DNA from 4 places in the Streptomyces montanus genome. Region 3 is predicted to be linked to each of the others. Evidence: riboswitches for the same ligand, from Rfam matches in the RefSeq annotation. Region 3 holds a riboswitch; each other region holds the start of a gene.
The links. A riboswitch is a leader RNA that binds a small molecule or an ion and turns the genes downstream of it on or off. The one in region 3 is predicted to bind cyclic di-AMP.

Region 1 (7,497 bases), on a different contig from region 3:
CGGATCGACCAGGTGCGCGCCGAGCTCGACGAGCTGAGTGACTATCTGCGCAAGCACGAGGACGGCAGGTGACCGTGGCGTCGGGACGTGTGATCACCGGCCGCTACGAACTGTCCACACTCATCGGCCAGGGCGGCATGGGCCAGGTCTGGACGGCGTACGACCAGCGGCTGGACCGGCGCGTGGCCGTCAAGCTGCTGCGCCCCGACAAGGTCGCGGGCCAGGAGGCCGACGAGCTGCGTCGCCGTTTCGTGCGCGAGTGCCGCGTCACCGCCCAGGTCGACCACCCCGGCCTGGTCACCGTCCACGACGCGGGCACCGAGGGCGAGGAACTGTTCCTCGTCATGCAGTACGTCGACGGGGCCGACCTCTCCGACCACCTTGCCGAACACACGCCGTACCCCTGGCAGTGGGCCGTCGCGGTCGCCGCCCAGCTGTGCGCCGTCCTGTCCGCGGTGCACGCCGTCCCGATCGTGCACCGCGACCTCAAACCGCGGAACGTGATGGTCAAGCAGGACGGCACGGTCACCGTCCTCGACCTCGGCGTCGCCTCGGTCATGGACACGGACACCACCCGCCTCACGCACACGGGTTCGCCCATCGGCTCGCCCGCCTACATGGCCCCCGAGCAGGCGATGGGCGGCGCGGTCGGCCCGTACACGGACCTGTACGCGCTCGGCGTGCTGTTGCACGAACTCCTCAGCGGAGACGTGCCGTTCTCGGGTTCCACCGCACTCGGCGTACTGCACCGGCACCTCTACGAGCCGCCCCTGCCGGTCCGCCGCCTGCGCGCCGAGGTCCCCGAGCCGCTCGAAGCGCTCGTTCTGCGCCTGCTCTCCAAGGACCCGCAGCACCGCCCGGCCTCCGCGCAGGAGACGTACGAGCAACTGCTTCCGCTGCTCCCCGCGCGCGGGGCCCCGACCGGCGGACCGCTCGACCCGACACGCCCGTTCCTGCGCCCGCACGCCCCCTGGCCCGACCGGGCCCGTACGCCCGCGCCGCAGCCGTCGGCACAGGCCGTGGACAACAGGCCCGATGTCGCGGGCGCGGTCGACGAGGTCAAGCGCCTTCTCGGCGAGGGCCGCATCACGCAGGCCGTCGACATCCTCGGCTCGATCCTCCCGGCCGCGGCGGAGCAGCACGGCGAGCACTCGCCCGTCGTGCGCACGCTGCGCAAGCAGTACGCGGCCACGCTGATGGACGACGGCCAGTACCGCCGCGCCCTGCCCGAGCTGCGCCGCCTCGCCGACGAGCGCGCCGCCGAGGCCGGCCAGGCCGACCCGCAGTCACTGCGCTTCCGCTACGAAGCCGCCCAGTGCCTCGAACAGCTCGGCGAACCCGCGGCCGCGCTCGCGGAGTACCGGGCGCTGCTGCCGTACTACGAGAACCAGTACGTGGCCGGCGATCCCGAGCTCGCCTACGACGTGCGCCGCCGCATCGGCCACCTCCTGCTCGCCCTCGGCGACCGCGGTGCCGCGCACGACACGCTGGCCCGGCTGCTGCTCGACGTGGAGCGGCTGCGGGGGCCGGGACATCCATTGGTTGCGGAGGTCCGGCGGACGCTGCAGTGGCTGGGGCAGGTGCGCGGGTAGGCAGTCGGTACCTTGCCTTGCCACAAATCGTTGGCCGAATGGGTGGCCGAGAGCCGGGTCACTGCTTACCATCGATCACCGCAAGACTTTGTGCACCGTCGCACAAGCTCCTACAGGAGGTTCTCCTTGCACCGCCGCCGTCGCACCGCGCTCCTCCTCTCCGCCGCGCTCGCCACCGCGGCTCCCCTCCTCACCGCCTGCGGAAACGACGCGCATCCCGGTGCCGCGGCCGTCGTCGGCGGCGAACGGATCACGGTGTCCCAGCTGGAGAACCGGGTGAGCGAGGTGCGCACCGCGCAGCGGGCCGCCATCACGAACGACACCCAGTACGAGCAGGCCATCGCCAAGTCCGGCGGCCTCACCCGCGACACCCTGCACGGCATGGTCCTGGACCAGGTGCTGCACCGCGCCGCCCGGGACGCGGGCGTGACCGTCTCCCGCAACGAGGTCCTGCGCCTGCGCTCGAGCCTTGAGCAGCAGGCGGGCGGCGCGAAGGCGCTGGAGACGGCATGGTTGCAGCAGTACGGCGTGGCGCCCGAGCGGCTCGAGGACAACCTCCGCGTCCAGATCGAGGCCCAGAAACTGGCCACCGGGCTCGGCACCGACACCAGCCAGCCCGCGTTCTGGAAGGCCCTGTCCGACGCCTCCAAGAAACTCGACGTCGACCTGAACCCGCGCTACGGCACCTGGGACGTACAGAAGAGCAGCCGCGTCGACGCGAAGCTGCCGTGGCTGCGCGAGGTCACGCAGGCGGGGAGCCAGGGGACGGCGTAGCCGCCGCGGGGCCCGCTGTGGACAGGTGAGCTCACCATGGACGGCTGAGCCCGCTGTGGACGGGTGACCTTGTTGTCAGTGGCGTGGGTTACGTTCGGTGTGTGAACGCATCCGACCCTGGGCGCATCGTCCTGCTCACCACCAGCCACCGTGTCGCGCCCGGACTCCTGTCCTGGCCCGCCTGGCAGGCGCTGCACGGCGCCGACCGCGTGCTGTGCGCGGACGGCGCACACCCCCAGCTGCCGTATCTGCGCGAGGCGGGCGTCAAGGTCGACGAGGCCGCGCCGACCGCCGAGGAGCTCGTCGACGCCTGCGCCGGCGGGCGCACGGTGACGGTGGTCGCCACGGGCGAGGGCGAGCCGCACCTGACGGACGGACTGGCCCGCATGGCCGGCTCCGGGCGCGTGCAGATGCCCGACCTCGAACTGCTCCCCGCGTCGTACGACCTCCCCGGCGCCCGGCTCCTCGACCTCGTCCAGGTCATGGACCGCATCCGCGCCGAGTGCCCCTGGTCGTCCCAGCAGACCCACCAGGGCCTCGCGAAGTACGGCATCGAGGAGGCGTACGAACTCGTCGAGGCGATCGAGGAGGGCGACCGGCACGAGCTGTGCGAGGAGCTCGGGGACGTCCTGCTCCAGGTCGTCTTCCATGCGCGGATCGCGGAGGAAGGACGCCCGGAGGACGGCGCGGAGCCGTTCTCCATCGACGACGTGGCGGGCGGCATCGTCACCAAGCTCATCCACCGCCATCCGCACGTCTTCGGCGACGAGACCGCCGAGACGCCCGAGGAGGTCAAGGAGCACTGGTTGCGCACCAAGGCCGTCGAGAAGCAGCGGACCTCTGTGACGGAGGGCATCCCGCTCGGCCAGCCGGGCCTGGCGCTCGCCGCGAAGCTCGCGTCCCGCGTGCGCACGGCGGGACTTGAGGTCCCCCTGCCGCCGGGAGAGGGCGTCGGTTACGAACTGCTCGCGATGGCCGTGCGCGCCGAGGCGGAGGGCGTGGACCCGGAGGCAGCGCTACGGGCGGCGGCGCGGGCGTATCGGGACGCGATACGGGAAACGGAGTCCTGAGACCGGCCTCACACCGGCCCTCACACCGGTCCTGACACCGCAGATCAGCCTCACGTCGACCCTCCCGATACCGTCAAGGAGTGACCGAAAAGCCAGCCCGGACCTCCGTCGGCAGCACGCCCCCCGAACTCTTCACCTGGGAGTTCGCCACCAACCCCTACCCGGCGTACGCCTGGCTGCGCGAGCACGCCCCCGTGCACCGGACCAAACTGCCGAGCGGAGTGGAGGCCTGGCTGGTCACCCGGTACGCCGACGCCAAGCAGGCCCTCGCCGACGCCCGCCTCTCCAAGAACCCCGCACACCACGACGAACCCGCACACGCCAAGGGCAAGACCGGCATCCCCGGCGAGCGCAAGGCCGAGCTGATGACTCATCTGCTCAATATCGATCCGCCGGATCACACGAGGCTTCGGCGGCTCGTGGCCCAGGCGTTCACACCACGCCGCGTGGCCGCATTCGCCCCGCGCGTACAGGAGTTGGCCGATCACCTCATCGACCAGTTCGCGCACAAGGGCAGCGCCGACCTCATCCACGAGTTCGCCTTTCCCCTCCCCATCTACGCCATCTGCGATCTGCTCGGCGTCCCGCGCGAGGACCAGGACGACTTCCGCGACTGGGCGGGGATGATGATCCGGCACGGGGGAGGGCCGCGGGGCGGGGTCGCGCGGTCCGTGAAGAAGATGCGCGGCTATCTCGCCGAGCTCATCCACCGCAAGCGCGCGGCGCTCCCCGAGGAGCCAACCCCCGGCGAGGACCTCATCTCCGGTCTCATCCGCGCCTCCGACCACGGCGAGCACCTGAGCGAGAACGAGGCCGCGGCGATGGCGTTCATCCTCCTGTTCGCGGGGTTCGAGACCACCGTCAATCTCGTCGGAAACGGCACATACGCGCTCCTCACCCATCCCGAGCAGCGGCAGCGGCTCCAGCAGTCCCTGGCGGTCGGCGACACGGACCTCCTCGCGACCGGCGTCGAGGAACTGCTCCGGTACGACGGGCCGGTCGAGCTGGCCACATGGCGGTTCGCGACGGAGGCGGTCACCATCGGCGGGCAGCGCATCGAGGTCGGCGATCCGGTACTCGTCGTACTCGCCGCCGCCGACCGCGACCCCGGGCGGTTCGACGCCCCCGACACCCTTGACCTCGGCAGACGCGACAACCAGCACCTCGGCTACGGGCACGGCATCCACTACTGCCTCGGTGCGCCCCTGGCCCGTCTGGAGGGCAGGACCGCGCTCGCGACGCTCCTCACCCGTCTCCCTGACCTGCAACTCGCCGTCGATTCCACCGATTTGCGGTGGCGGGGAGGGCTCATCATGCGTGGGCTGCGCACATTGCCGGTGAGCTTCACCCCAGCTCCGAGCTGATAAAACGTCAGCTCTGTGATCTTCACGTGATCTGCTCTGCATCTACTTGTGACAAGCGTTCGACTGCGGATAGGTTCACGGCTCAGTGCAGACCTCACCCGTCGCTCTAATCCCTGCCGTCACGCGAAAGGCAACCGCATGCTCTCCGGGAACGGTCGTCACCGTCGCCCCCGTCAGGCCCCGGCTCTCTTCGTCGCAGCCGGAGTGACCGGTTCGGCCATCGCGATCCCCCTGCTCGGCGCGACCGGCGCCAGCGCTGCCAGCGGTACGACCTGGGACGCGATCGCGGACTGCGAGAGCGGCGGATCGTGGAGCGCCGACACCGGCAACGGCCGTTACGGCGGGCTCCAGATGACCCAGGAGACCTGGGAGCAGTACGGCGGCCTCGACTACGCCGCGAGCGCCGACCAGGCCAGCCGCTCCCAGCAGATAGCCGTCGCCGAGAAGGTCGTCGCGGACAAGGGCGCGAGCGCCTGGGCGACCTGTGGGCTCGTCGCGGGTCTGACGCAGGACTCCGGCGCCGCCGATGTCGACACGGGTGTGGCCGACGACTCCGCTTCTTCGTCCACCGATTCGGGTTCGGACTCGACCTCGGACTCGACCTCGGACTCGGACTCGGGTTCTGGCTCTGGCTCTGATTCCACGAAGTCCGATACATCAGACACGTCTGATGGGTCCGACAAGTCCGATACGTCCGAGTCCTCCAGTGATGCGACACAGGACTCCGGCAGCGGCGCCAACTCCGAATCGTCGAGCGGCGACAGCACGTCCACCGGTACGGCGAAAAGCGGCGAAACCGGTCGCCATCGCGGGGGCAGTGCCGAAGAGGGCGCCGCGGCCTCGCGTGCGGGCGACTCCGCCGGCCGGCACGCCTCGCGCGGCGGCACCGTCTCGCGTGAGGCGGTCGACGGCACGTATGTGGTCCGCCCCGGAGACAATCTCTGGGCCATCGCCGACTCCTTTGACATGGAGGGTGGATGGCCCGAGCTCTACGCCGAGAACAAGCAAACCGTCGGCGCCGACCCGGACCTCATCCTCCCCGGTCAAAGGCTTGAACTCGGCAGCGAGTAACTGCTCCCCAAGCCGTCGAATCAGGCGAAAAGTAGCGGCAGTTCGGGGCGAATGTCCGGTTTGATGAAAGTGAGACATGGCTCTCAAAGACCCTGATCGTCTTTGGAGTTCGGCGGATCGCGTGTTTACGGTCGTGATCGCTCGCCACAGCGGGCCCCGTCGGACGTCACGCCGAATCCTGCCAACGGCCGTACGGGAACAGTCGTCGCGTCAAGCGCCGTAGGCAGGAGCGGGGGACCCAAGGTAAGCGCCCTCCCCGGTCACCGAGACCGGAGATGGCTTGGGGTTAAGCCGCGCGCAAGTCGCGCGGCCGGGCAACTCACTCGGCCCGAACCCGACAGCTCACCTCGCAGGCGTCGGTGAGGGGATCTCTCCATGCTGCATTCCGGCACGGGCAAGCACCGCCGCCCGACCAAGACCGCTCGTATCGCCACGCTCGCCGGTGTCACCGGCGCCGCCATCGCCGTTCCGCTGATGGTCTCCGGCACCGCCTCCGCCGCCAGCGCCTCCGAGTGGGACGCCGTCGCCCAGTGCGAGTCGGGAGGCAACTGGTCCATCAACACCGGCAACGGCTACTACGGCGGCCTGCAGTTCTCGTCCTCCACCTGGGCCGCGTACGGCGGCACGCAGTACGCCTCCACCGCCGACCAGGCCTCCAAGGCCCAGCAGATCCAGGTCGCCGAGAAGGTCCTCGCGAGCCAGGGCAAGGGTGCCTGGCCGGTCTGCGGCAAGGGTCTGTCCGGCGCGTCCCCCTCGGGCTCCGGTGCCGCGCAGGAGAGCACCCAGCAGCAGAGTGCGCCGGCCCAGGAGGAGCGGGCCTCCCGCTCCCAGGAGCGCTCCGCGCCCAAGACCGTCGAGACCCCGACCGGCAAGAAGGTCAAGAAGGGCGACGGCGAGTACAAGGTCGTGAAGGGTGACACCCTCAGCGCGATCGCCTCGGAGCACCACGTCAAGGGCGGCTGGAAGAAGGTGTTCGAGCTGAACGACGACATCATCGACGACGAGAACTTCATCTTCCCGGGTCAGCAGCTGCACCTCAGCTGACGTTGACGCCGCGCCCCTGAGGCGCGGCCTCGACGCGGAAACCTCTTCGTGGAACCTCGGCTTGCTCACAGCCCTCTCATAAGAGGGGCCCGCAAGCTGAAGGAGTCCTCCCGGGAGCGCTTCCGTTCCCGCTCTCCCCGCCCCGGTGCGTGTTCCCCCGCATGCACCGTGGCGGGGCTTTTCTTTCTCTGTTCTCCCCCCATTTGTTCCGTTCTGGAACAATGTGTACCCTCAGTTCCGTCCATGGGGTGGTCGGACGGCTGGCCGATCTCCCGGAGCCGGTTAGGCTCATCTCGCGGAACCGCCGCGGCTCCGCGCATGCGGGCCGAGCGCCCGTGTACCCGCGTCACATCCCAGAAGGAGATGCTCGTGCCGTCCATCGACGTCGTCGTAGCCCGGGAAATCCTGGACTCCCGAGGCAATCCCACGGTCGAGGTCGAGGTCGGCCTCGACGACGGCAGCACGGGGCGTGCCGCCGTCCCGTCCGGCGCCTCCACCGGCGCATTCGAAGCTGTCGAACTCCGCGACGGAGACGCCGGCCGCTACCTCGGCAAGGGCGTCGAGAAGGCCGTCCTCGCCGTC
Region 2 (7,497 bases), on a different contig from region 3:
TCCAGCTGTACGACACCGATGGCACCGAGGACACGTACGTCCCGAACACCCGGAAGGTCCGCGGCCGGAGCCAGCCCCTCCCGCAGCCCCGTCTCGATCCGCTTGACCTCGGTCTGCCAGTCCTGGCCGAGGAGCAGCTCGATGGAGGCACAGGCGACGGCGGCGGCGAGCGGATTGCCCATGAAAGTCGGGCCGTGGGCGAGCACCGGGACCTCACCCCGCGAGATCCCCTCCGCGACGCCTGACGTGCACAACGTGGCCGCCATCGTCATATAACCGCCGGTCAGTGCCTTGCCCACACACATCACATCGGGCGTCACGCCCGCGTGGTCGGCCGCGAACAGCGCACCCGTGCGCCCGAAGCCGGTCGCGATCTCGTCGAACACGAGCAGTACGCCGTGGGCGTCGCACGCCTCGCGCAGCACCCGCAGATACGCGGGGGAGTGGAACCGCATCCCGCCCGCGCCCTGGACCACCGGCTCCACGATCACCGCGGCCAGCTCGTCGGCGTAGGACTCGATCAGCGTGCGCAGTCCGTCCGCGTACGACTCCTCGTACTCGACCGGAGGCGGATCCGCGAACACCTGCCGGGGCAGTACCCCCTGCCACAGCTCGTGCATCCCGCCCTCGGGGTCGCACACCGACATGGGCTGCCAGGTGTCGCCGTGGTATCCGCCGCGCCAGGTCAGCAGGCGCTGCTTGCGCGGGTGGCCGAGGGAGCGCCAGTACTGGAGGCACATCTTGACCGCGACCTCGACCGAGACCGAGCCGGAGTCGGCGAGGAACACATGCTCCAGACCTTGAGGCGACATATCGACAAGGTGCTTCGCCAGCCGCACGGCGGGCTCGTGCGTGAGCCCGCCGAACATGACGTGGCTCATCCGCCCGAGCTGGTCGCGCGCCGCGTCGTTGAGCACGGGGTGGTTGTAGCCGTGGATGGCGGACCACCACGACGACATGCCGTCCACGACTTCGGCTTCGTCGTCGACGCCATCCGCCGTGCGCAGCTTCAGACGTACGCCGCTCGCCGACTCCACGACGAGCGGCTCCTGCCGGCCGGGCATCGGCCCGTACGGGTGCCAGACGTGCCGCCGGTCCAGGTCGAGCAGCTCGCGTACGGGAAGCACGGGCAGGTCAGGCATTGGGCGCGAGATCCGTTCCGGCACCCCGGCGGCGTACGGAGACCAGGTCCGTACGCGCCTCGGAGACCTTCTCGGCGGGAACGGAACCGCACACACCGCCCCCGTCGTGCGCACCGCAGCCCGCGCTCTCCGAAGAGCCGCAAGCGCCCGCCGCCAGCCGGTGCTCCGGCAGCGTCACCTGGTCCGTCCCCTCCACCTCGAACCCGGCGTCCGCGATCATCTCCAGGTCGGCCTTGCCCGCCTGGCCCTCACTGGTCAGATAGTCGCCGAGGAAGATCGAGTTGGCGAGGTGCAGGGCGAGCGGCTGCATCGTACGGAGATGAACCTCGCGGCCGCCCGCGATGCGCACCTCGACGTCCGGGCAGACGAAACGGACCATCGCGAGGATGCGCAGACAGCGCTGCGGGGTGAGGTTCCACTCCTTGGCGAGGGGAGTGCCCTCGAAGGGGATCAGGAAGTTCACCGGAACGGAGTCCGGATCCAGCTCGCGCAGCGCGAAGACGACGTCGACGAGGTCCTCGTCCGTCTCGCCCATCCCGGCGATCAGGCCCGAGCAGGCGGACAGGCCTGCCTCGTGTGCCTTCTGGACCGTGGCCACACGGTCCGCGTAGGTGTGGGTGGTCGTGATGTCCCCGTACGTCCCCTCGGACGTGTTGAGGTTGTGGTTGTACGCGTCCGCACCCGCCGCGCGCAGCCGCTCGGCCTGGCCGTCGGAGAGCAGACCGAGACAGGCGCACACCTCGACGCCCTCGTTCTGGTCCTTGATCGCCTTGATGGTGTCCGAGACCCGGTCGACGTCCCGGTCCGTCGGGCCGCGCCCGCTCGCCACCAGGCAGACCCGCTTGGCGCCGCCCGCGAGCCCGGCGGCCGCGGCCTCGGAGGCCTGGTCGGGCTTCAGCCAGGTGTACTTGAGGATCTCCGCCTTGGAGCCGAGGCGCTGCGAGCAGTAGGAGCAGTCCTCGGGACACAGGCCCGACTTCAGGTTGACCAGATAATTGAGTTTCACCCGTTGGCCGAACCACTGCCTCCTTACCTTGCCGGCCGCGGCCACCACATCGAGGAGTTCGTCGTCGGAGGTGGCCAGTACGGCCAGTGCCTCGTCGCGGGTCGGCACCTCGCGCCGAAGCCCCTTGTCCACCAGCGTGTTCAGCAGGTCCATAGGGTCCGATCCTGGCCTATCCGACCGCGCCGGGCAAAGGAGAGTTCGTACAACAGAGGCCGTTCGACGTGTGGTTTTTTCCACACCCTGGGTGGCTGGTCAGCCCGCTAGGGTCTGTGCAGTGCCTACAAAAAGCGCATCTTCATGGCCCGGAGGACACATGGCGGAATCGCCGTTCGCATGGATCGACGAACAGGCGCGTGCGCGTCGCCGGGCCGGGCTCGTTCGGACCCTGCGCCCGCGCCCCGCGGACACCCCGCTCCTCGACCTCGCGAGCAACGACTACCTGGGCCTGGCCCGGCACCCCGAGATCACCGAGGCCGCCGCGCGCGCCGCGCGGGAGTGGGGCGGTGGCGCCACGGGCTCCCGGCTCGTCACGGGCTCCACCGAACTGCACGCCGAACTCGAACGTGAGCTCGCCGAGTTCTGCGGCTTCGAGTCCGCGCTCGTCTTCTCCTCGGGCTATGCCGCCAACCTCGCCGCCGTCACCACGCTGGCGCCGCACGGCTCCCTCGTCGTCTCGGACGCGGGCAACCATGCCTCGCTGATCGACGGCTGCCGTCTCGCGCGCGGCACCACGCAGGTCGTCGCCCATGCCGACCCCGAGGCGGTGCGCAAGGCGCTGGGCACGCACTCCGGTCCCGCTGTCGTCGTGTCCGACACGGTCTTCTCGGTGGACGGCGACGCGGCGCCGCTCACCGGACTCGCGGGTGTCTGCCGGGAGTTCGGCGCCGGTCTGGTCGTCGACGACGCGCACGGCCTGGGTGTCCTCGGTGAGGGGGGCCGGGGCGCGCCGCACGCGGCCGGGCTCGCGGGCGCGGCCGATGTCGTCGCCACCGTCACGCTGTCGAAGTCGTTCGGCAGCCAGGGCGGTGCCGTCCTCGGTCCGGCCCGCGTCATCGAGCACCTGGTCAACGCGGCCCGTACGTTCATCTTCGACACCGGTCTGGCCCCCGCGGCGGCGGGCGCCGCCCTCGCGGCCCTGCGCCTGCTGCGCCGGGAGCCCGAACGGGCGGCACGCGCGCGTGCCGTGGCGACGGAACTGCACGCCCGCCTGACGGCCGAGGGCCTCGAGGCGGTGCGGCCGGACGCCGCCGTCGTCTCCGTGCGCGCACCCTCCCCGGAGCAGGCCGTGCGCTGGGCCGCGGATTGCCGCGAGGCCGGACTGGCCGTCGGCTGCTTCCGTCCCCCGTCGGTGCCGGACGGCATCTCACGGCTGCGGCTGACCGCCCGCGCGGACCTCACCGGCGGGCAGATCGACCGTGCCGTTCGTGTGATCAGTGAAGTGCGGCGATAAAGCCCTCCCAGGCCGAGGGGGCGAAGAGCAGGGCGGGACCCGAGGTGTTCTTCGAGTCGCGCACGGCGACGAGACCGGTCCATGGGCCGGAGCCCGGCCGGGTCGTCTCGACGCAGTTGTTCATTCCGGTGCTGTGGCTGCTGCGCTGCCACAGCACACCGGGCAGATGGAAGCTCGAAGGTACGTACCGAGGCAGGGCGGACATGGTGCCTCCTTTATGCGGTGTCAGCTATCCCGTCGATGAACCCCAACGATTCGTCGGGGGAAAGGGCGTTCACCTGAAGGGAGTTGAAGGCCTCGCTGTAGGCATGGAGGTCTTCTTTCCGTTCGAGATGGAGGCTACTCGTCAAGTGGTCGAGAACAACCACATCCAGATCAGATGTGTTCGGAAAAGAGAAGATAACGAAAGGTCCGGTCACCCCGACATGGGCCCCAACACCGAACGGCAGCACCTGAATGCGCACGTGAGGCAGGTGCGCGGCGTCCCGTAGGTGCTTCAACTGCCGTGACATCACCTCGGGTCCGCCGACCGTACGGCGCAGCACCGCCTCGTCCAGGACCGCGCTCAGGTGGAGCGGCGGGTTCGAACGCAGCACGTCCTGGCGGGCGAGGCGTACCTCCACGAGCGCGTCGACCTTGCCGTCCGGCAGCCCGTCCAGGGCGGCCCGCGTCACCTCGCGCGCGTACTCCGGGGTCTGCAACAGCCCTGGGACCACGGAGTTCTCCAGCGTGCGCATTGCGCAGGCCTGCGACTCCAGGCTGATGAAGTCGCGGTACGTGGGTGGCAGTACGCCCCGGTAGGCGTGCCACCAGTGGTCCCGGCCGCCCTCGCCGGAGCCCGCCAGGACGACGAGCAACTCGCGCAGATCCGGGTCCTGGACGTCGTAGGCGTCGAGGAGCAGTCGTACGTCGGCCGGTTTGACCTTGCTGCGGCCGGTCTCGATCCGGCTCACCTTCGACTGGTGCCAGCCGACCATCCTGGCCGCCTCGCTGCTCGTGAGGCCCGCATGGGCACGCAGAGCGCGCAGCTCCGCGCCGAGCTTTCGGCGGCGTACCGCGGGACCGTTCTTCATGGCCGTCTCCTTCCGACCGTCGAGCCGACGCTATAACGCCCGGTGTCACGCCGACGGTAGAAGAACCCCCCGGTCACCCGTCCGAAAGAAGCCCCGGTCACCCGCCCAAATACGGTCGGCCGTCGCAGAGTTCACCGCTTCGAGCGACAGATATATGCATATCTCGGTGGATCGCCACCGAGACCCGCGCGGTAGTGGCAGTGTGGCGCGCAGCACCAGTCCGGGACCGTACTCGAATCATCCGCTCCGTGTCGGACTCCGGTCCCGTGGGAAAGGGACGACGACGCCATGGCAGACCACCTGGAAGCATCCGTCACTCTGCCGAGCGATCCCGCCTCGGTCTCCGCCGCCCGTACCTATGTCGCCAACGTCCTTGCCGAATGGGGCCTTCCACCCGAGACGGAGATCGCCGACACCGTCCGGCTCATCGTGTCCGAACTCGCCACCAACGCCGTGCAGCACACCCTCGGGCAGTCGCCCACCTTCACGGTGGACGTCACGCTCGACCGTGACGAACAGCTGTGCATCGGCGTGACCGACAGCCATCCCCGCTTTCCGAAGCGTCTGCCCGCGGCCGTCCAGCAGGACAACGGCCGCGGCATGGTGATCATCCGCTGGCTGACCGCCGAGTGCGGCGGCAAGCTGACGATCCGGCCCACCCGCGAGGGGGGTAAAACGGTGTCGATCATGCTGCCGTGGGAGGCACCGGTCCAGCCCGTGACGGCCGACTAGGGCCGTCCGGCGTTGCAGGCCTCAGTCCTCCGGGTTCCGGCCGGTGCGACGTCGCATCATGTCAGGCACCAGCGCCCACAGTCCGAGGCACACCACCAGCGTGCCGGCACCGGCCACGATCCCTCCGACCCGGCCCACCGCCACATCCACGACCAGGAGGACCGACCCGGCGAGCGCGAGCGCGAGCACCGCCATCCCCAGCTGGGCGAGATGCGACGAGACGGTCACGAGCTGCGGCTTGGCCCCCTGCTGGAAGAGCCGGCGGTGCAGGGCGGCAGGGGCGGTGAAGAGCATGGCGGCCAGCACGGAGAGCAGCAGCGTGGTGACGTAGGTGGCGCGCTGCATGGTGTCGAGGGACGGGAAGCGCGGGGTGAACGCGAGGGTCAGCAGGAACGCGAAGAGGATCTGTACGCCGGTCTGGGTGACCCTCAGTTCCTGGAGCAGCTCGTTGAAGTTGCGGTCGGCGCGTTCGAGCCGCGTCTCGTGCCGCTCCTCGGCGGCCTGTCTGTCGGGGGCCGGTCCGTCCGTGGGCTGACGGCCGGTGGCCGGTCCGTCGGTGGGCTGACGGCCGGGGGGATGACGGTCGTTGGGGCGGTCGCTGGCGTGACGGTCGGTCATACATGAATGAGTAACCAATCAACGGCCGGCATCACGCCCGCCGCGTGGGACGGCGGCGCCGAAGCTGAACGCCGCCATCCCACGGGCGCATCACCTGACCCGGCCGTACCAGACGCTCTTCGTCCAGATCTTCTGCAGCCTCACCACGTCCCCGGTCTTCGGGGAGTGCCAGATCCGTCCCTTCCCGGCGTAGATGCCGACGTGGTACACGTTCCGGCCCGAGTGGAAGAACACCAGGTCTCCCTGCTTGCGGCTCGAAGCGGAGATGTGGCGCGTCTTGTTGTACTGCGCCGCGGCGGTGCGGGGCAGTGACTTGCCGGCCTTCTTGAACGAGTACAGCGTGAGGCCGGAGCAGTCGAAGCGCTTGGGCCCCGTGGCTCCCCACTTGTACGGGGAACCCTTCTTGGAGGCCGCCACCTGAAGTGCCTTCGTCGCGGGGGTGGCCGCTTCGGCGTCGGACGCGAAGCCGGGGGCCACGATGCTGCCGCCAACGGCGGCGATGGTGAGAGCCGATGCGGTACCGGCCCTGGTAAGCAGCGACGGGACTCGATTGAGCGCAGTCATGCGCAACCCTTCGTCAGCCGCCTGTGAAGGATGACCTGTCGGATTCGGGCTGGCGAAGTTGCCCGGCCGCGTGTGCGGCTTCACCCCAAGGGCCACTCGGATCTCTCCGGCGGCCCGTCGTGCTTGGGTCCTCCACTCCTGCCGATCCACTTCTGTCGACCCGTCATCCGGGCGGCGGCAGGACTCGGCGTCCGCCCGGACCGCCCCGCCGCTGTGGCGGGGGCTTGTCGTCGGAAGGGATCTTGACGCACGAACGTCGGAAAAGCCGAACAGAATCGGCGTTTTGTGGGGTTACTCACCACTCACCTGTTCGGGTGGACAGCCCCGTTTCAGCCAGGGCGTCGAGAGGGTCGAGGGCCCCCGTACCAGCACAGGAATGCCTGATTCCGCCTCAGCGGTACGCGCGCTGAGCAACTCGCATGGGCCTCTGGAACGACCCCCGGCTACGGCGTTCGGGGGTACACCATTTGGTCCGTTTCAAACCTTGCCCGGACGCCTCGTCAGACACCTGCGGGGCTCCGGGCCGGTCCGTGTGCGTCAGCTGTCGGAGTCGGACGGCAAAGCGACGCGAGCCGCGCGGCGTTCGCCGTCGAGGACCCGCAATGCCCGCGCCAGGGTGGGGGCGTGCACCTCGTGCTCACCCCGCTGGTGCATCAGCGCCAGCGCTTCGCGCAGCGCGGTGGCCTTGCTGACCAGTGCCTGCGCGGCGCGCAGGCCGCGGTAGGTGTCGCCGGGGCGCGCGGGGTTGATCCGGCCCAGGAGATCGACCACCTCCAGGTAATGGTCGATCAGTTCGCCCTCCGCGCGGGTCAGGGCCGGCATCGGGGGCAACTCCGGTGGGAGCATCGGCGGTTCACCTGGCGCCGGGGTCGGGGCGCGAGGCCTTGCGGCTGGGGATGATCTGATCGACGA
Region 3 (7,497 bases):
GGAGGCACTTGATGTCCGTCGACCTCTCCTTCTTCCGCTCGGAGACCTCCCAGCGCCTGCGCGCCGAGGGCCGCACAGAGGGCCGCGTAGAGAGTCATGCCGAGGACATCCTGCTGGTCCTGGGCGAGCGCGGCATCGACGTCCCGGACGAGGTACACGCGCGCATCACGAGCTGCACCGACCTGGAAATCCTCCGAGCCTGGCTCAAGCGCTCCCTCACGGCTGCCACAGCGGAAGATCTGTTCGTGGATACGAAGGCCTGACGAACGGCGGTGAAATGCCGGCCCCCCCCCCGCCAGGGGGGCCGGCATGACGACCTCTGGGCTTGATCAGTAAGGCCCGTTGACGTTGTCGATCGAGCCGTACTTGTCGGCGGCGTAGTTACAGGCCGCCGCGATGTTCGCGACCGGGTCGAAGGGGTCGTTTGCCGTACCGGGCACGTGGTAGGCGGCGAAGGTCGGATCGATGACCTGCAGGAGGCCCTTGGACGGCGTCCCGGCCGCGGCGTTGGAGTCCCAGTTGTTGATGGCCTGGGGATTCCCCGACGACTCGCGCATGATGTTGCGGTAGATGCCGTCGTAGGTGCCCGGGATCCCGTTCTTGGCCATGACGTCCAGAGCCTCCTTGATCCAGCCGTCCAGGTTGTTCGTGTACGTCTTCGCGGCGGCGGGAGCGGCGGCTGCCGCCGCCGCGGGCTTGGCGGGGGTCGCCGAGGCCTTCGGGGCCACAGGTGTCGCTTTGGCCTTACTTGTAGACGTTTGTACCTTTTTCGTGCCGAGTGTCAGCGTGAGGCCTGGGTAGATCATCGCCGGGTCGTTGCCGATGACCGCGCGGTTGGCCTTGTACAGCTTCTTCCAGCCGCCCTTCGTGTGATGCTTTCGCGCGATCTTGAACAGCGTGTCGCCCGGGACCACCTTGTACGTGATGAGCCTGACATCCGGAACCGCGACTTTCGCCGCTTTTGCGAACTGCGCGACCTGCGCGACCTGCGCCGACTCGGCGGCGTGGGCGCCGGTCGCCCCCGCGATCGGGAGCGCGAGCGCGACTCCGCCCGCTCCCGCGGCGACGATGCCACGGGTGAGGGGGTGGATTCTCTGACGACGGTGCTTACCTCGTGCGGGCATGACGATTTCCTCTCCGGCGCCTGCGAGGTGAGCTGTCGGGTTCGGGCTGGAGATGCCCGGCCGCACGGTGCGTGCGGCTTCACCCCAAGCCGTTCCGGTATCCGGATCGGCGATTACCTGGGTCCCCCGCTCCTGCCGTAGCGCGTGGATGGATGGGTTCCGGGGCGGCGGCAGGATTCGGCGATCCGCCCGGATCGACGAGAACGTATGCGAGAGCACACAGCAGGAACAAGCCCCGAAATCAGGTCGAGATTCGCCCAACCCGGTCAGAACGAAGGGGCAAATCACCCGATTACGTCGCGGCACAGAACTCAACTTGCCTTCCGCAAAGGCAAAGTAGCCAGACGCGCCACAGCGCCCGATCCGCCCGAACGTGACTCATTTCACGCGATCAAGCGCAACCAAGCACAACCAAGCGCCTGTAAGTGCAGCCAAAGCGGCAATCAAGTCAACTCGGGCATTACGCTCCAAGCACCCAAACAGCCATGCCTCATGGGCGGAGCCCGCCGGACCTCCGCCGGGGAGAGATCCGTGTCCAGGTCGCCACCGGAGAGCCGCCCCACCCCCGGCCCGAGTCGGGCTTGAAGTGGCGGCCGAAGCCCCGGCGTTCGGGAACGCCTGTGCCCCGCGCAGTGAAAATACGGCGCAACGCCCGCCATCTTGGCGGTATTTCTATAGTTGAGCCGCAAGTGGCGGCCACCCCGCACAGCAGCCAGAGAGGCGCCTCTATGCAAAGCACGGCCGACTTCATTGCGGATACCTATGAGCTGGGCACTGGATCGTGGACGATGACACCGGTCACCCGTGGCGCGCTGGGGCAGATCTGGAAGTTGTCCGGGAATGGCACCTCATGGGCAGTGAAAGAGCTCCTCTTCGGCTGTGACGAGCGGCAGGTCCACCGGGAATCCACACTGCGGAACGCCACGGAGAAGCTGGGGATCTCAGCGCCACGGCTCATCCCGAATCGCAACGACGGATACGTCTCCCAACTCACCCCCGCACTGGGCGGGTCCTATGTGAAGCTGTACGACTGGGTCGACGGAACCGAGGCAGACGCGTCTGATCCGGACCTCCTGAGCTGGTGCGGCCGGACCCTGGCCGTCCTCCACAGAGCCGGAGAGGGCGCCAGCGAGACACCGGACTCCTGGTATGAACAGTGCCACCAGGAGGCCGACTGGGCAGAGCTGCACAAAAAAGTTCGCCCGGCCGCCATGCCGTGGTCGGACGCGCTGGGCCGGTTCATCGCCACTTCGGCGGTGGAGATGGCCCACCATGTGACTCCGTCCGCCCCAGATGATGTGGTGACGTCCCATCTCGACATGCAGCCACGGAATGTCCTGGTCGGTCCGACTGGACCGGTTCTCCTCGACTGGGACAACGCCGGTTCCATATCGGCGGAACGCGAGCTCGCACGTGCCGTATACGTCTGGGCGGGCGGGAACCACTTCCATGCCGATTCCGCCCGGCGATTGGTGCGCGCCTATCTGGGCGCCGGAGGCAGCGCGGTCATCAAGAACCTGGAATCGTTCTCGATGCTTTTCGCAACGGCCTTGAACTACGTTTACGTGCAGGCGGAGTGTGCGGTCGATCCGAACGTGACTGCCGAGCAGCGTGAGTTCGCGAGCAATCAGGTCGTCGCTTCTCTGCAGAACTTTCCAGACCTGACTGCGGTCTCCCGATTGGCAGAAGCTCTCGAGACCGAGTGGTGATCGAGGAGTTCCTCCAGGGCGCGGGCGTAGGCGCGGAACCCTGCTCTGCCCCTCTCGGGCGCGCTCGAGTCGGGGCGGAGGATGCCCGGTAGGAAAGCGACCCTCCAGGTCCTGAAAACGCTCGTCGGAGTATTTCGCCCCGTCCCGTCCGCCAGGTCGACCGCGATCCCGAGGATCTCGGCGACCTCCTCCGCTCCCTGCTGCGCTTCGGTTCCCGCGGTGAGGGCCCCGCTGATCAGCGCTTGCAGGAAGTGTGTGAGCTGCAGGTCCGCACCCATGTGGCACATGCGGCGCACTGTCGCGGGCTCTTCGAGTTCTTCCCGGCGTTCCGGAACCCCTTCGACGCCGCCGGACCAGAGAAGCAGGAAGGGCGCCGCCACTTCGTAATCGCTGAGCCATCCCAGGTCGTCGTTGATCGCCATGGCCGCGTCGCTGAAGCCACAGACCGTGCGGATGCCGTTCAGCAGGCGATCCACCTCGTTCTGCCGGCGTGTCAGAAAGTCGCCCACCGACACGTCAGGAAGCGCCCAGGTGCCGGTGGCGCGCACGGCCCCGATCTCCACGATGCCGCCGAGCGGGCCGAAGATCTCGCGCGCGAGCCTCGCCTCCGGGACAGAGTAAGGGCGAGGGCCAGGGGGGTCACCCGGCGTCGAGGAACCCGTCTGTCCTGCCACCTGCTTCAGGACTGGTAGGGCTGCTGCTGCGGCTGCCCGTACGTCTGACCGCCGTGGCCGCTCGCGCCCTGCGCGTGCGCCTGCAGCTGCTCAGCCTGTTCCTTGGTCACCTTCTGCTCCGCACCGCAGAAGGTGCACTGCGTCGCGTACTTCGTGGAGAACGGAAACAGCGGCACGAAGAACAGCGTGAACTTCGTGACGCGCTTCTTGAGCGTGTGCGCGGCGGGATTGCCACAGTGGCCGCACATCAGCGTCAGTATCGCGAGCTGGTACAGGTATCCCCTGGTGCCGAAGATGATCATGTTGGTCCCTCTCGGGTCAGTGCCTGCCGACCGAGTGCCGGCGAGCAGCGAGGCGCGGTCACGAAGCACAGTCTCGTACACGTCGACCGACCGAGAGAACGTACGCCCCAGGTACCGACCATCAGTCAGGCAAGTTCGCGTTCGAGGAGGCACAGAAAGCCGGCCAGGTCGGAGGCGACGACCTCGCACGGGATCGCACGAAGCCCGAGCCCACGTCCGGAAGGCTGACCAGAGCCACGGCACGATAGAACGTGAGCAGATCCTCGGGTACGCCCTCGACGCCGGCGAGTTCCTCGGCGCCAGATGTGCCTGGCCCATTCACCGATCCGCTCGATACGGATCAATCAAGTCCTCCAACGCGTGAGCATGTTTCCTGAAATTGACTCTGGCTCCCTCACATGAGCGTGCATCGGGACGCAAGATGTCCGGCAGGAAGGTGACGCGCCAACCATCCGAAAGGTGTCCGACGCCACCCGCTCGCTGTCGACGCCCAGCAACGAACCCGCCCTACGCACAGCAGCGAGAACGAGTACCGATGCCGCCTCAAGGCCAGGACCTCGCACTGTGGCAGCGCCCACCAGAGCATGCATGAGAGTGGCCAACTGCAGGGTCACCACCCATGCGAACCATACGCCGCAGCACGGCAGGGTCATCGGTGTCAGGGGGATAGCGTTCGATGCATCCTGAGTACAGCATCAAACTCCCAGCCGTCACCTCACGATTGTAATTCCCCACAGCGGAGCGAACACGTCGTAGCCGAGCCCCGTTTCCGAACTCGGCGCGCGCCTTTCCGTCATCGCAGCAGACCCGTCCAGTAGTTCCACGCACCGACCACGGCAGGCAAGGAATCAGCGCCTTCCCTCTCAGGGGAGTTTCGGAATCAGATCCAACCAGGCGTCCAGATGCCGGCGCTCGGATCCGTCCTCAAGGTGACCCACGATCGCTGTCAACGGAGTCAGAATGTTCTTGACTTGCCGCAAAGAACAGATCTCCTCCACCGGAAGCCTCCGCCAGTCGTCGGCGGCTCGGGAGATATCCTCCCGGCTCTTCCCCATCACGCCGACCGCGCAGGAGAGCACCTCGGCCGGATCTCGCACGGAGCCGTTGCCCCCTGCCCCGAAGGTCTTGATCAGGTAGGACCTGGACAGCACTTCCTCAGCCACCGAGTCCACCCTGGAAACCCCGCCCTCGGAATGTTTACGCCGGGCTGCCTCAACAGCGAGTGCGCCCCATCGGATCCGTTCTGCGTCGGGCAGGTCCTGATGCTGCATGAGACCGACGCACCAAACTCGCACCATCGACCACGACCGCGCCGTGAGCGGCGATCTCGTGGGGTCCGAGATCAGGTCCTCCAGGTCCCGGACAGACAGTCCTGTCAACCTCTCCGGTTCCAGCTCCGATGGGCAGTTCATATCTCCCTGCGCTGCAAGGCGAGACCCAGACATCCGGCACACATACCGCTGCTATTCCGCGAAGCGGAACGTAGACGTGATCGCGTCGAAGATGTCGAAGAACGAGTCCGCGAGGTCGAGCACCTGGCTGCTCCCGGCGACAAGGGCCACCTTGCCCTCCTGGCCGGGCACGGGGATGAACGTTTGCATGAGTACGGCACGGATGGTGCGGTTGAGGCTGTCGCCGGGGACCGGGATGTCCTCGATGCCGTGCGTACGCGCGACCGACCCGACACCAGGGATGTCGACCGTCGTGACCTTCCGCCACGCGTCGCCCTCCTTCTTGGCTTCGCGCACGGCGAGTTGGCTCGCGATGACCTGGGGGTCGGTCGACAGGGGCTCGCCGGCCTGTGTACGCCCGCCGACGAGCGAGACGGTGATCGAGCCGGTGATCGGGGTGTCGCCGCCGAAGCTCTCCGCCATGCAACCGCAGTACAGCGCGCCCGACTTCCACGCGTCGGCGGCGGACTTCTGGAGGAAGGCGACGTACGTGTCCCGGTACTTGGCCAACTCGGGGCGTTGCTGGACCCGTTCGGTCACCATCTTGCGTATGGAGTCGTCCCGCGACTCGGGCCGCACGTCGAACTCCCACCACGACTCCGGCACCTTGATCCGAAAGCCGCCGCGCTCGATGGTGAGCGCCTCCATGTAGCGGGCCATGCTGTTCTCCCCCGGTTCCGAAGCGAGCTGGTGTGCGTCAAGCCTACGAGGCCACGTACTCCTCGTCCCGACGGCTCATACGTACGCTCCCCACGTCACCATCGCCACGGCCGCGACGGAGCACGCGGCAATGAACCCGCCGTACCAGGCTGGACGCCGGCCATCGGGCCGTCACTACCGGTACCACTCGTCCTCGCCCTCCTCCAGCGACCGCGACAGATAGTCCACGAGCCCGCTCGCCACCCAGCGCCTGCTGTCGTCCTCGTGCTCCCAGACGAAGATGTCCGGCCTGCGGGGTGTGCGTACGAAGGCGAACTGGTCACCGGCACCGTTGTCACCGAAGAAGAGAAGGGGGTCGAAGGGCATGTAGAGCTCGGCGAAGGCGGTGGAGGACCGGAAGTGCAGGTTCTGCTCGACGATCCGCTCCAGGGGCCAGACCGTGTCCGTGCCGTAGTGACCGACGATTCCGTCGGTCTCCAGGAGCAGGGCGCGCAGCTCGGCCGGGAGCGAGTGTCCGAGCCGCTGCTCCGCCGCATCCATGGCGACGGCGTCGACGGGATCCCTGAACTCGGCCTCGGGGAAGGCCTGGAGGGCCGTCTCTGTCCACATGAGGGGCAGCTTATGAGGCGCCCCCTTGACATGCAGCCGTTTGGCTGCCTGAAATAGAGACAGCTATAGGCAGCCAACCGGCTGCATGTTCGAGGACGGCGTGAGATGGACGAGGTGTTCAAGGCACTGGCCGATGCCAGCCGCCGCCGGTTGCTGGACAGCTTGAACGCCCGCAACGGGCAGAGCCTGCGGGAGCTGTGCGCGGGGCTGGACATGGCACGGCAGTCCGTCAGCAAGCACCTGGCCGTGCTGGAAGCGGCCAACTTGGTGACCACGGTGCGGCGCGGCCGGGAGAAGCTGCACCACCTCAACGCCGTGCCGATCAACGCCATCGCGGAGCGCTGGATCAATCAATACGACCGCGAGCGGGTGCGCGCGCTCGCGGACCTGAAGACAGCATTGGAGTCCGAGTCCATGGGCAACACCGAGTTCGTCTACACCACCTACATCAACACCACGCCGGAACGACTGTGGCAGGCGCTGACCGACCCGTCCTTCACCCGTCGCTACTGGGAAACCACCTTCGAAACGGACTGGAAGGTGGGATCGACGATGGTCTGGGACGGGCATGGCGGGAAGACCGAGGATCCCGCCCAGGTCATCCTCGAATCCGATCCCCCTCGCAGGCTGTCGTACACCTGGCACACCCTCACACCGGAATGGGCTGAGGCCGCCGGGGTGAGTAGTGAGGCATTCACCAAAGTGGCCAGTGAGCGCCGCTCGAAGGTGACCTTCACCATCGAACCCCTCGGGCAGCTCGTCAAGCTGACCGTCGTGCACGACGACTTCGACCCCGGGAGCACTGTGCTGGAGATGGTCAGCAATGGCTGGCCGCATCTTCTGTCCGACCTCAAGACCCTGCTGGAGACGGGCGAGACGCTGCCCAGCGCCGAACTCGTCGACCAAGGCTCCTGACGCCAACACTGCTGCAGGCGACGAAGACGAGGGTCTCGTGGAGTCGAGGCGGG
Region 4 (7,497 bases), on a different contig from region 3:
CCGGATCTGGCGGCGTTTCCGCGGGCGGCGTGGTTGCGGGCCGAGCGTGAGGTGTTGGGGGAGCTGACGGCCGGTGGGTTCGGGTACGGGGATCCGCGCGGGACCGTGGAGTTGCGGCGGGCCGTCGCGCATTGGCTGGGGCGGAATCGCGGGATCAGGGTCGATCCCGAGGAGGTGCTGATCGTCGCGGGGACCGCGCAGGCGCTCGCGCTGGTGGGCGGTGTACTGCGGGAGGAGGGGGCCGGGGAGATCGCCGTGGAGGATCCGGGGTCGCTGGGGATCCGCCAGCACTTGGGGAACCTCGGGCTTCGTACGCCGCCTGTGGCGGTCGACGGCGACGGCGTGCTCGTATCCGAACTGGCCGATCACCGGGCGGTGTTGCTGACACCGGCTCATCAGTTTCCGACCGGGGTCGTGCTCGGGGGCGCGCGGCGCCGGGAGTTGATGCGGTGGGCCGAGGCGGGCGGCCTGGTCGTCGAGGACGATTACGACGCCGAGCACCGTTACGACCGGTCGCCCGTACCCGCGCTGCGGTCGATGGTGCCGGAACGGGTCTGCTACATGGGGAGCGTGTCGAAGCTGCTCGCGCCCGCGCTGCGTATGGGGTGGGTGGTGGCGCCGCGGCGGTACCGGGACGCGCTGGTGGCGGCGAAGCGGTTCGCGGATCTCGGCAATGCGGTGTTGCCGCAGCTCGTGCTGGCTCGGCTGATGGAGTCGGGGGAGCTGGAGCGGCATCTGCGACTGCTGCGGCGGCGTCATCGGCGGCGTCGGGACGCCATGATCGCGGCGATACGGGCGCACCTGCCGGGGGCGGTCGTACACGGCGCGGCGGCCGGGCTGCATCTCCTGGTTACGTTCGAGGGCGACGAGAGGGACACGGATCTCGCCGGTGCGTCGCTGGCCCGTGGCGTCAAGGTGCACCCGCTCTCGTGGCACCGCCAGCGGCCGGACGGCCCACCGGGACTGCTCCTGGGCTACGCGGCGACCCCGGCATCGGCGATCGAGGACGGCGTGGCGATGGTGGGCGAGGCCCTGCGCGAGCTCCGCTGACCCGCGCCCCTTCAGGGGCGCGGGGAACTGCGTGACCAGCCACAACAGGCCCGCAGCCGACATACGAACCCCGAGGCCTGGGGGCGCAGCCCCCTGTTTCGGGAAGGGGGTGGGGTTGGGGAAAGAAAACCCCACCCCACCCCGCTGCACCCGCTCACACCACCCGGGTCGCCCCGGCGAACGGCATCTCGTCCAGCGGAGCCACCCGCACCGGCGCCGAAGGATTGGGCGCGTGGATCATCTGCCCGTTGCCCACATAGAGCCCCACATGGCTGATGCCCGAGTAGAAGAACACCAGGTCCCCGGGCTGGAGCCGGGACCGGGAGACGCGTGTGCCGGAGTCGATCTGGGCGTACGTCGTCCGGGGCAGGGAGATGCCAGCGGAGCGGTACGCGGCCTGCGTCAGCCCCGAGCAGTCGAAGGCGTCCGGCCCGGTGGCGCCCCACACATACGGACTGCCGAGTTTCTCGTACGCGTACGAGATCGCGGCGGCGGCACGCGAGTTGGGCGCCGCCGTGGTCGAGCCCGGGTCGTGCGGGGCCGACCCGGAACGCGAGGCGCGCGCCGTGGTGGCGTCGTCCGCCCCGATCCGCGCCCGCTCCTCCGCCGTCAACCGGGAGAGCAGATGCCGGGCCTCGCCCAGTTTCCCGGTGACCGCGGTCTTGTGCCGCCTCAGATCCGCCTGCTGGGACTTGAGCGAGGCGAGTTCGACCTGCGCGGCCCCGCGCAACTGCTCGATCTCGCGCAGCTCCTTGCGTACGCGCGAGACGGTCGTCGCCTGCCGGCTCCCGGCGCGCTCGGCGAACGCGGCCCCGTCCAGGTACTGATCGGGATCCGACGACAGCATGAGCCGCAACGCGGGGTCGAGGCCTCCGTCCCGGTACTGCGCCGCGGCCACCGAACCCAGGGCGTCCCGCTCGGAGTTGAGCCGCTCCGTCCTGCGCGCGGCCTCGTCCTGAAGGGAGTCCAGCCGTCGCTCCGTCTTGGCGGCCTTCTCCTTCGACCCGTTGTACTTGTCGGTGGCGACCTCCGCCTCCTGGTACAACTTGTCGACCTTCGCTTTCACCTGATCCGGCGTCAGCTGCGGCTCCGCGTGCCCCGCCCCGTCGAAGGAGGTCGCGCTCGCCGCGCCCGCGAGCGCGATCGTGAAGGCTGTGCGGGTCGTACCCCCGGCCAATGAGCGCTGTCTCGGCTTGCGGTGCGCTGCCACCTGGACTCCACGTCCTTCCGTACGACCGCCGAGGCGTGGATACGTCCCCGGCGGCGGCCCGAGGGCCGGTCACACGTCCGGCGGCGGCCCGCACAGGGGGAGCGGGCCGCCGCCGGACCTTTCTCGGCGGTGGTGTCCGGCTGCCGCCCTGGTCCGGGCGGTGGGTGGGAAGCCGGTCACCTGGTGAAGGACGCTAAACCTGAGAGTGAGGGGTTGGTAACGCCATGTACGGAACTGGCGGGAGCGAGTCGCGCAGTGAACGTTCGCGACCGTGATCCTGGCCTGCCGCCGGCGAGTTGACGAGGAGCGGTGACCGATGCGGCCGTTGTGCAAGCGGGGCAGGCGCGGTGCTGGTATGGGCCCGCCGAGGGAGGCGGGGGGCCGTGCGAGGCGGCCTCAGAGCCTCCGATTAGGCTCCGGCGTCATGGACGTACTCATCCATCTCTTCGTGGCGCTGCACATCATCGGCATCGCCTCACTCCTCGGAGGCTTCCTCACCCAGATGAAGGCGATGGGTGAGGGAACGGCCCGCTTCAGCCCGGCGATGCTTCACGGCGCCCTGACCATGCTGGTCACCGGCGTCGTCCTGGTGGGCCTCAACCAGGCCGACGACCAGCCCGTCAACAACATCAAGATCGGCGTGAAGCTGGCGCTGCTGATCGTGATTCTCGGGCTCGTGTACGTGAAGCGGGACGAGGAGACGGTGGAGAAGGGGTTGTTCGGGTTGGTGGGCGGCCTGACCATCGCGAACATCTTCATCGCGGTTCTCTGGACCTGACAGGGACCTGAAAGCGGCCGCCCTCGCCGGGGCCAGGGCGTCACCAGGTGATGCCCACGCGCGCGTGCCGCATGAAAGCCCGCACGCGCGCGTGGCTCACGCCGGGCGGACGACGCTGTGGATCGGCATGTAGTAGATCGACTCCTCGCGGACGTACGCCCCCGGCTTCGGGGCGTGGACCATCATGCCGTCGCCCTTGTAGATGCCGACGTGGCTGATGTCGTCGTAGAAGAAGATCAGGTCGCCGGGCTGGGCGTTGGCGACCGATACCGTCGTGCCGGCGTTGACCTGGTCCCAGGTGGTGCGCGGGAGGGTGACGCCGGCGGCCTTCCAGGCGGCCTGCGTGAGACCGGAGCAGTCGTAGGAGTCGGGGCCGGTCGCGCCCCAGACGTACGGCTTGCCGGTCTGGGCCTCGGCGAAGGCGAGCGCCTTCTCGCCCTTGGAGGTGGAGGTCGAGGTCGAGGTGCCGGTCCCCGCGGTGCTGCCCGAGCCGGAGGTGCTCGTGGAGTCCTGCTGGGCCTGCTGCTCCTGGCGCTGCCTCTCCTCCTCCGCAGCGGCCTGCTGCCGCGCCAGCTCCTCCGCCTTGCGCCGGGCCTCCTCCTGCTTCTTCCTCTCGATCTCCGCGAGCCGCGCCTTCTCCTCGGCGGTCAGCTGGGAGAGCAGCTCGCGCGCCTCGGCGAGCTTCCGCTGGACCTCCGCCTTGGAGCTCTTCAGGGTGCTCTGCGTCTTGGTGAGCGTCTCCAGGCTCTCCGCGGCCTCCTGACGCTTCTTCGTCGTCGCGGCCTGCTGCGTGGTGTAGTCGTCGACTGCCTGCTTCTGGCGGCTGGTCAGCCGGTCCATCAGCTGGGTCTGGTCGAAGTAGTCCTGCGGGTCGTCCGCGAGCAGCATGGTCGCGGTACCGGGGGTGGAGGCGCCGGTGCGGTACTGCGCGGACGCGAACTCACCGAGTTCCTCGCGCGCTTCGTTGAGCTTCTGCGTGCGCTCGGCCACGTCGTCCAGGAGGGTGTCGACGCGCTTGCGCTGCTTTGTGGTCTTCTCCTTGGCCCCGTTGTACTTCTCTGTGGCGGTCTCCGCCTGCTGGTAGAGGTCGTCCACCTTCTTCTGGACCTCGTCGAGGCTGGGCCTCGGCTCCGCGGCGGGCGCGGCGTTCGCCGACTGCGAGAGCAGGGCCACCGAGGTGAGGGCGGCGGTGGCCAGGGCAGGGGTCCGTATGCCCATGGGACTACTGGGGGTCCGCAATTTGCGGTGCGACGCCACGAGGGCGACTCCTTCCGTCGTCCGCTTACCGAGTTAGCTGTCGGGTTCGGGCGGGTGCTCCGGAAGGTTTGCCCTACGGTCCTTGCTCCCCCAAGGGAGTTGGACCGATTCACCCCAAGGTCGTTGGGTCCCCGGCTCCGTCGGCCCACAAGGGCGTACCGGACTCAGCGGAGGCCGCACGGCCCGGCGACGTTCGCCGGTGGGTGTCGAGCGGCCCACTGGAAAGTTAGCCAACGGGTGTGGCTCCTGTGAAGGTTGGTGAGCGAATTGCCCGATACGTTTTCGTGACCTTTTCCTCAACCGAAGCTCTTCGAGGTCAATCCGGAAGGGTCTGAGGCCAGTTGTCCTGGCTGACGGAGTTCTCCCGATTTCGGGGCACTGGTGCCGAGTCGGCCGGCCCGGGGCGGCCTCGGCGTCGATGCGCGCGCCCAGGGGGGCGCATGGTACCTACGGTACTTATGGTGCAACCTGTGCGCCGCGCCCGCCCTCCCCGGTGGCCGCAAGATCCGCGTACGAGCTCTCTACCCCGTTCGTCGCCGAACGTAACAGAACGGCGATGGAGGGTGAGGGGGCTCTGGGGATCGGATCAGGGAGATCGGCTCCGGTTTCTGGTGGAGTTCTCAGGGGGGCGGCGAGGTGTCAGTGGGGGAGCCTAGACTCGGAGAGCGATGAGCAGCCTCTTTGATGACAGCTTCCTGGCGGACCTCAAGCCCTCGCAGGCCCACGAGGAAGAGCCCCCGCCGCCGCCCGAGGACGAGGCGCCGGAGCCGGTTCCGGACGACCTGTTCGGCGGCCGCTTCGACGTGCCGCCGAGCCGGGACGAGTACTACCGCGACGGCGCCCCGCGGCCGCACGTCGACGCCGCGGCGCTCCTGGAGGGGCTGAACGAGAACCAGCGCGCGGCCGTCGTGCACTCCGGCGCGCCCCTGCTCATCGTGGCCGGCGCCGGCTCCGGGAAGACCCGTGTGCTCACGCACCGGATCGCCTATCTGCTGGGCGAGCGGCAGGTGCACCCGGGCCAGATCCTCGCGATCACCTTCACCAACAAGGCCGCCGGTGAGATGAAGGAGCGCGTCGAGCAGCTCGTCGGCCCGCGTGCCCACGCGATGTGGGTGATGACCTTCCACAGCGCGTGCGTCCGCATCCTGCGCAGGGAGTCGAAGAAGCTGGGCTTCACCTCGTCGTTCTCCATCTACGACGCCGCCGACTCGAAGCGCCTCATGGCCCTGGTCTGCCGCGATCTGGACCTCGACCCGAAGCGCTTCCCGCCCAAGTCCTTCAGCGCCAAGATCTCGAACCTGAAGAACGAGCTGATCGACGAGGAGGACTTCGCGAGCCAGGCGGCCGACGGCTTCGAGAAGACCCTCGCCCAGGCGTACGCGCTCTACCAGTCGCGGCTGCGCGAGGCGAACGCCCTCGACTTCGACGACCTGATCATGACGACGGTCAACCTCCTGCGCGCCTTCCCGGACGTCGCCGAGCACTACCGCCGCCGCTTCCGCCACGTCCTCGTGGACGAGTACCAGGACACGAACCACGCGCAGTACGCCCTCGTACGGGAACTCGTCGGCACCTCCGAGCACCCCGTGGACGTCCCGCCCAGCGAGCACGACGTCCCGCCCGCCGAACTGTGCGTCGTCGGTGACGCCGACCAGTCCATCTACGCCTTCCGCGGCGCGACCATCCGCAACATCCTCCAGTTCGAGGAGGACTACCCGGACGCGACGACGATCCTCCTGGAGCAGAACTACCGCTCCACACAGACGATCCTGAGCGCCGCCAACGCGGTCATCGAGCGCAACGAGAGCCGCCGCCCCAAGAACCTGTGGACCAACGCGGGCGCGGGCGCGCAGATCACCGGCTACGTCGCCGACACGGAGCACGACGAGGCGCAGTTCGTCGCCGAGGAGATCGACCGGCTGACGGACTCCGGTGACGCGAAGGCGGGCGACGTCGCCGTCTTCTACCGGACGAACGCGCAGTCCCGTGTCTTCGAAGAGATCTTCATCCGCGTCGGCCTGCCCTACAAGGTCGTCGGCGGCGTCCGCTTCTACGAGCGCAAGGAGGTCCGGGACGTCCTCGCGTACTTGAGGGTGCTGTCCAACGCCGAGGACTCCGTCCCCCTGCGCCGCATCCTGAACGTACCGAAGCGCGGCATCGGCGAGCGCGCCGAGGCGATGATCGACGCTCTCGCGTCGCGGGAGAAGATCAGCTTCTCGCAGGCGCTGCGCCGCGTCGACGAGGCGTACGGCATGGCGGCCCGCTCCACGAACGCCGTCAAGCGGTTCAACACGCTGATGGAGGACCTGCGGACCATCGTGGACTCGGGCGCCGGTCCGGCCACGGTCCTGGAGGCGGTGCTCGAACGCACCGGCTATCTCGCCGAGTTGCAGGCCTCGACGGACCCGCAGGACGAGACCCGCATCGAGAACCTCCAGGAACTCGCCGCCGTGGCCATGGAGTTCGAGCAGGAGCGCGCGGAGGGAGAGGCAGGCACGCTGTCCGACTTCCTGGAGCAGGTCGCGCTCGTCGCCGACTCCGACCAGATCCCGGACGAGGAGGAGGACGGCTCCGGCGTCATCACGCTCATGACCCTCCACACCGCCAAGGGCCTCGAATTTCCCGTGGTGTTCCTGACCGGCATGGAGGACGGCGTCTTCCCGCACATGCGCGCGCTCGGCCAGACCAAGGAACTGGAGGAGGAGCGGCGGCTCGCGTACGTCGGCATCACACGCGCGCGGGAGCGGCTGTACCTGACGCGGTCGACGATGCGCAGTGCCTGGGGGCAGCCCTCGTACAACCCGCCGTCCCGCTTCCTGGAGGAGATCCCGGACACGCATCTGGAGTGGAAGCGGACGGCATCCATGGGGTCGATGTCCGCCGGCCCGGTGGCCGGGGTGGCGGCCTCCCTCTCGTCCTCCCGCTCCCGGTCGGCGGCCTCGGGCGCGTCCGGCTTCGCGACGCGGCGCGGCGGCGCCACGGAGAAGCCGGTGGTATCGCTGGCGGTGGGTGACCGGGTCACACACGACCAGTTCGGGCTCGGCACCGTGGTCGGCGTGAAGGGCACAGGGGCGAACGCGGAGGCGACGATCGACTTCGGGGAACCGAAGCCGAAGCGGCTTCTTCTGCGGTACGCGCCGGTGGAGAAGCTCTAGCAGCGAGGGCCTCTAGCAGCGAGGGCTCCAGCCCGTTACAGGGGGCT

Region 1: it holds a riboswitch for cyclic di-AMP, as region 3 does, so the genes downstream of both, FE633_RS41875 (transglycosylase family protein) here and FE633_RS33335 (transglycosylase SLT domain-containing protein) in region 3, are expected to answer to the same signal.
Region 2: it holds a riboswitch for cyclic di-AMP, as region 3 does, so the genes downstream of both, FE633_RS22050 (C40 family peptidase) here and FE633_RS33335 (transglycosylase SLT domain-containing protein) in region 3, are expected to answer to the same signal.
Region 4: it holds a riboswitch for cyclic di-AMP, as region 3 does, so the genes downstream of both, FE633_RS19340 (C40 family peptidase) here and FE633_RS33335 (transglycosylase SLT domain-containing protein) in region 3, are expected to answer to the same signal.

Annotation. Positions count from the first base shown of each region.
Region 1 is NZ_VBZC01000080.1:5,547-13,043, reverse strand. Features, by position in the region: gene FE633_RS41905 (hypothetical protein) at 1-72, shown strand, start outside; gene FE633_RS41900 (serine/threonine-protein kinase) at 111-1,592, shown strand; gene FE633_RS41895 (SurA N-terminal domain-containing protein) at 1,719-2,366, shown strand; gene FE633_RS41890 (nucleoside triphosphate pyrophosphohydrolase) at 2,450-3,436, shown strand; gene FE633_RS41885 (cytochrome P450 family protein) at 3,517-4,800, shown strand; gene FE633_RS41880 (LysM peptidoglycan-binding domain-containing protein) at 4,939-5,871, shown strand; cyclic di-AMP (ydaO/yuaA leader) riboswitch at 6,077-6,242, shown strand; gene FE633_RS41875 (transglycosylase family protein) at 6,247-6,915, shown strand; gene eno (phosphopyruvate hydratase) at 7,285-7,497, shown strand, end outside.
Region 2 is NZ_VBZC01000024.1:6,617-14,113, reverse strand. Features, by position in the region: gene FE633_RS22085 (adenosylmethionine--8-amino-7-oxononanoate transaminase) at 1-1,142, opposite strand, end outside; gene bioB (biotin synthase BioB) at 1,135-2,301, opposite strand; gene FE633_RS22075 (8-amino-7-oxononanoate synthase) at 2,462-3,598, shown strand; gene FE633_RS22070 (DUF397 domain-containing protein) at 3,579-3,803, opposite strand; gene FE633_RS22065 (helix-turn-helix domain-containing protein) at 3,814-4,671, opposite strand; gene FE633_RS22060 (ATP-binding protein) at 4,960-5,403, shown strand; gene FE633_RS22055 (DUF6328 family protein) at 5,425-6,021, opposite strand; gene FE633_RS22050 (C40 family peptidase) at 6,112-6,585, opposite strand; cyclic di-AMP (ydaO/yuaA leader) riboswitch at 6,589-6,753, opposite strand; gene FE633_RS22045 (hypothetical protein) at 7,123-7,431, opposite strand; gene FE633_RS22040 (ATP-dependent Clp protease proteolytic subunit) at 7,439-7,497, opposite strand, start outside.
Region 3 is NZ_VBZC01000047.1:29,357-36,853, forward strand. Features, by position in the region: gene FE633_RS49590 (hypothetical protein) at 1-263, shown strand, start outside; gene FE633_RS33335 (transglycosylase SLT domain-containing protein) at 330-1,124, opposite strand; cyclic di-AMP (ydaO/yuaA leader) riboswitch at 1,127-1,277, opposite strand; gene FE633_RS33340 (phosphotransferase enzyme family protein) at 1,853-2,833, shown strand; gene FE633_RS33345 (hypothetical protein) at 2,752-3,381, opposite strand; gene FE633_RS33350 (zinc-ribbon domain-containing protein) at 3,513-3,809, opposite strand; gene FE633_RS33355 (hypothetical protein) at 4,673-4,972, opposite strand; gene FE633_RS33360 (hypothetical protein) at 5,273-5,920, opposite strand; gene FE633_RS33365 (SMI1/KNR4 family protein) at 6,095-6,529, opposite strand; gene FE633_RS33370 (ArsR/SmtB family transcription factor) at 6,635-7,444, shown strand.
Region 4 is NZ_VBZC01000020.1:3,775-11,271, forward strand. Features, by position in the region: gene pdxR (MocR-like pyridoxine biosynthesis transcription factor PdxR) at 1-1,050, shown strand, start outside; gene FE633_RS19330 (C40 family peptidase) at 1,205-2,260, opposite strand; gene FE633_RS19335 (hypothetical protein) at 2,685-3,038, shown strand; gene FE633_RS19340 (C40 family peptidase) at 3,135-4,295, opposite strand; cyclic di-AMP (ydaO/yuaA leader) riboswitch at 4,303-4,475, opposite strand; gene pcrA (DNA helicase PcrA) at 4,964-7,450, shown strand.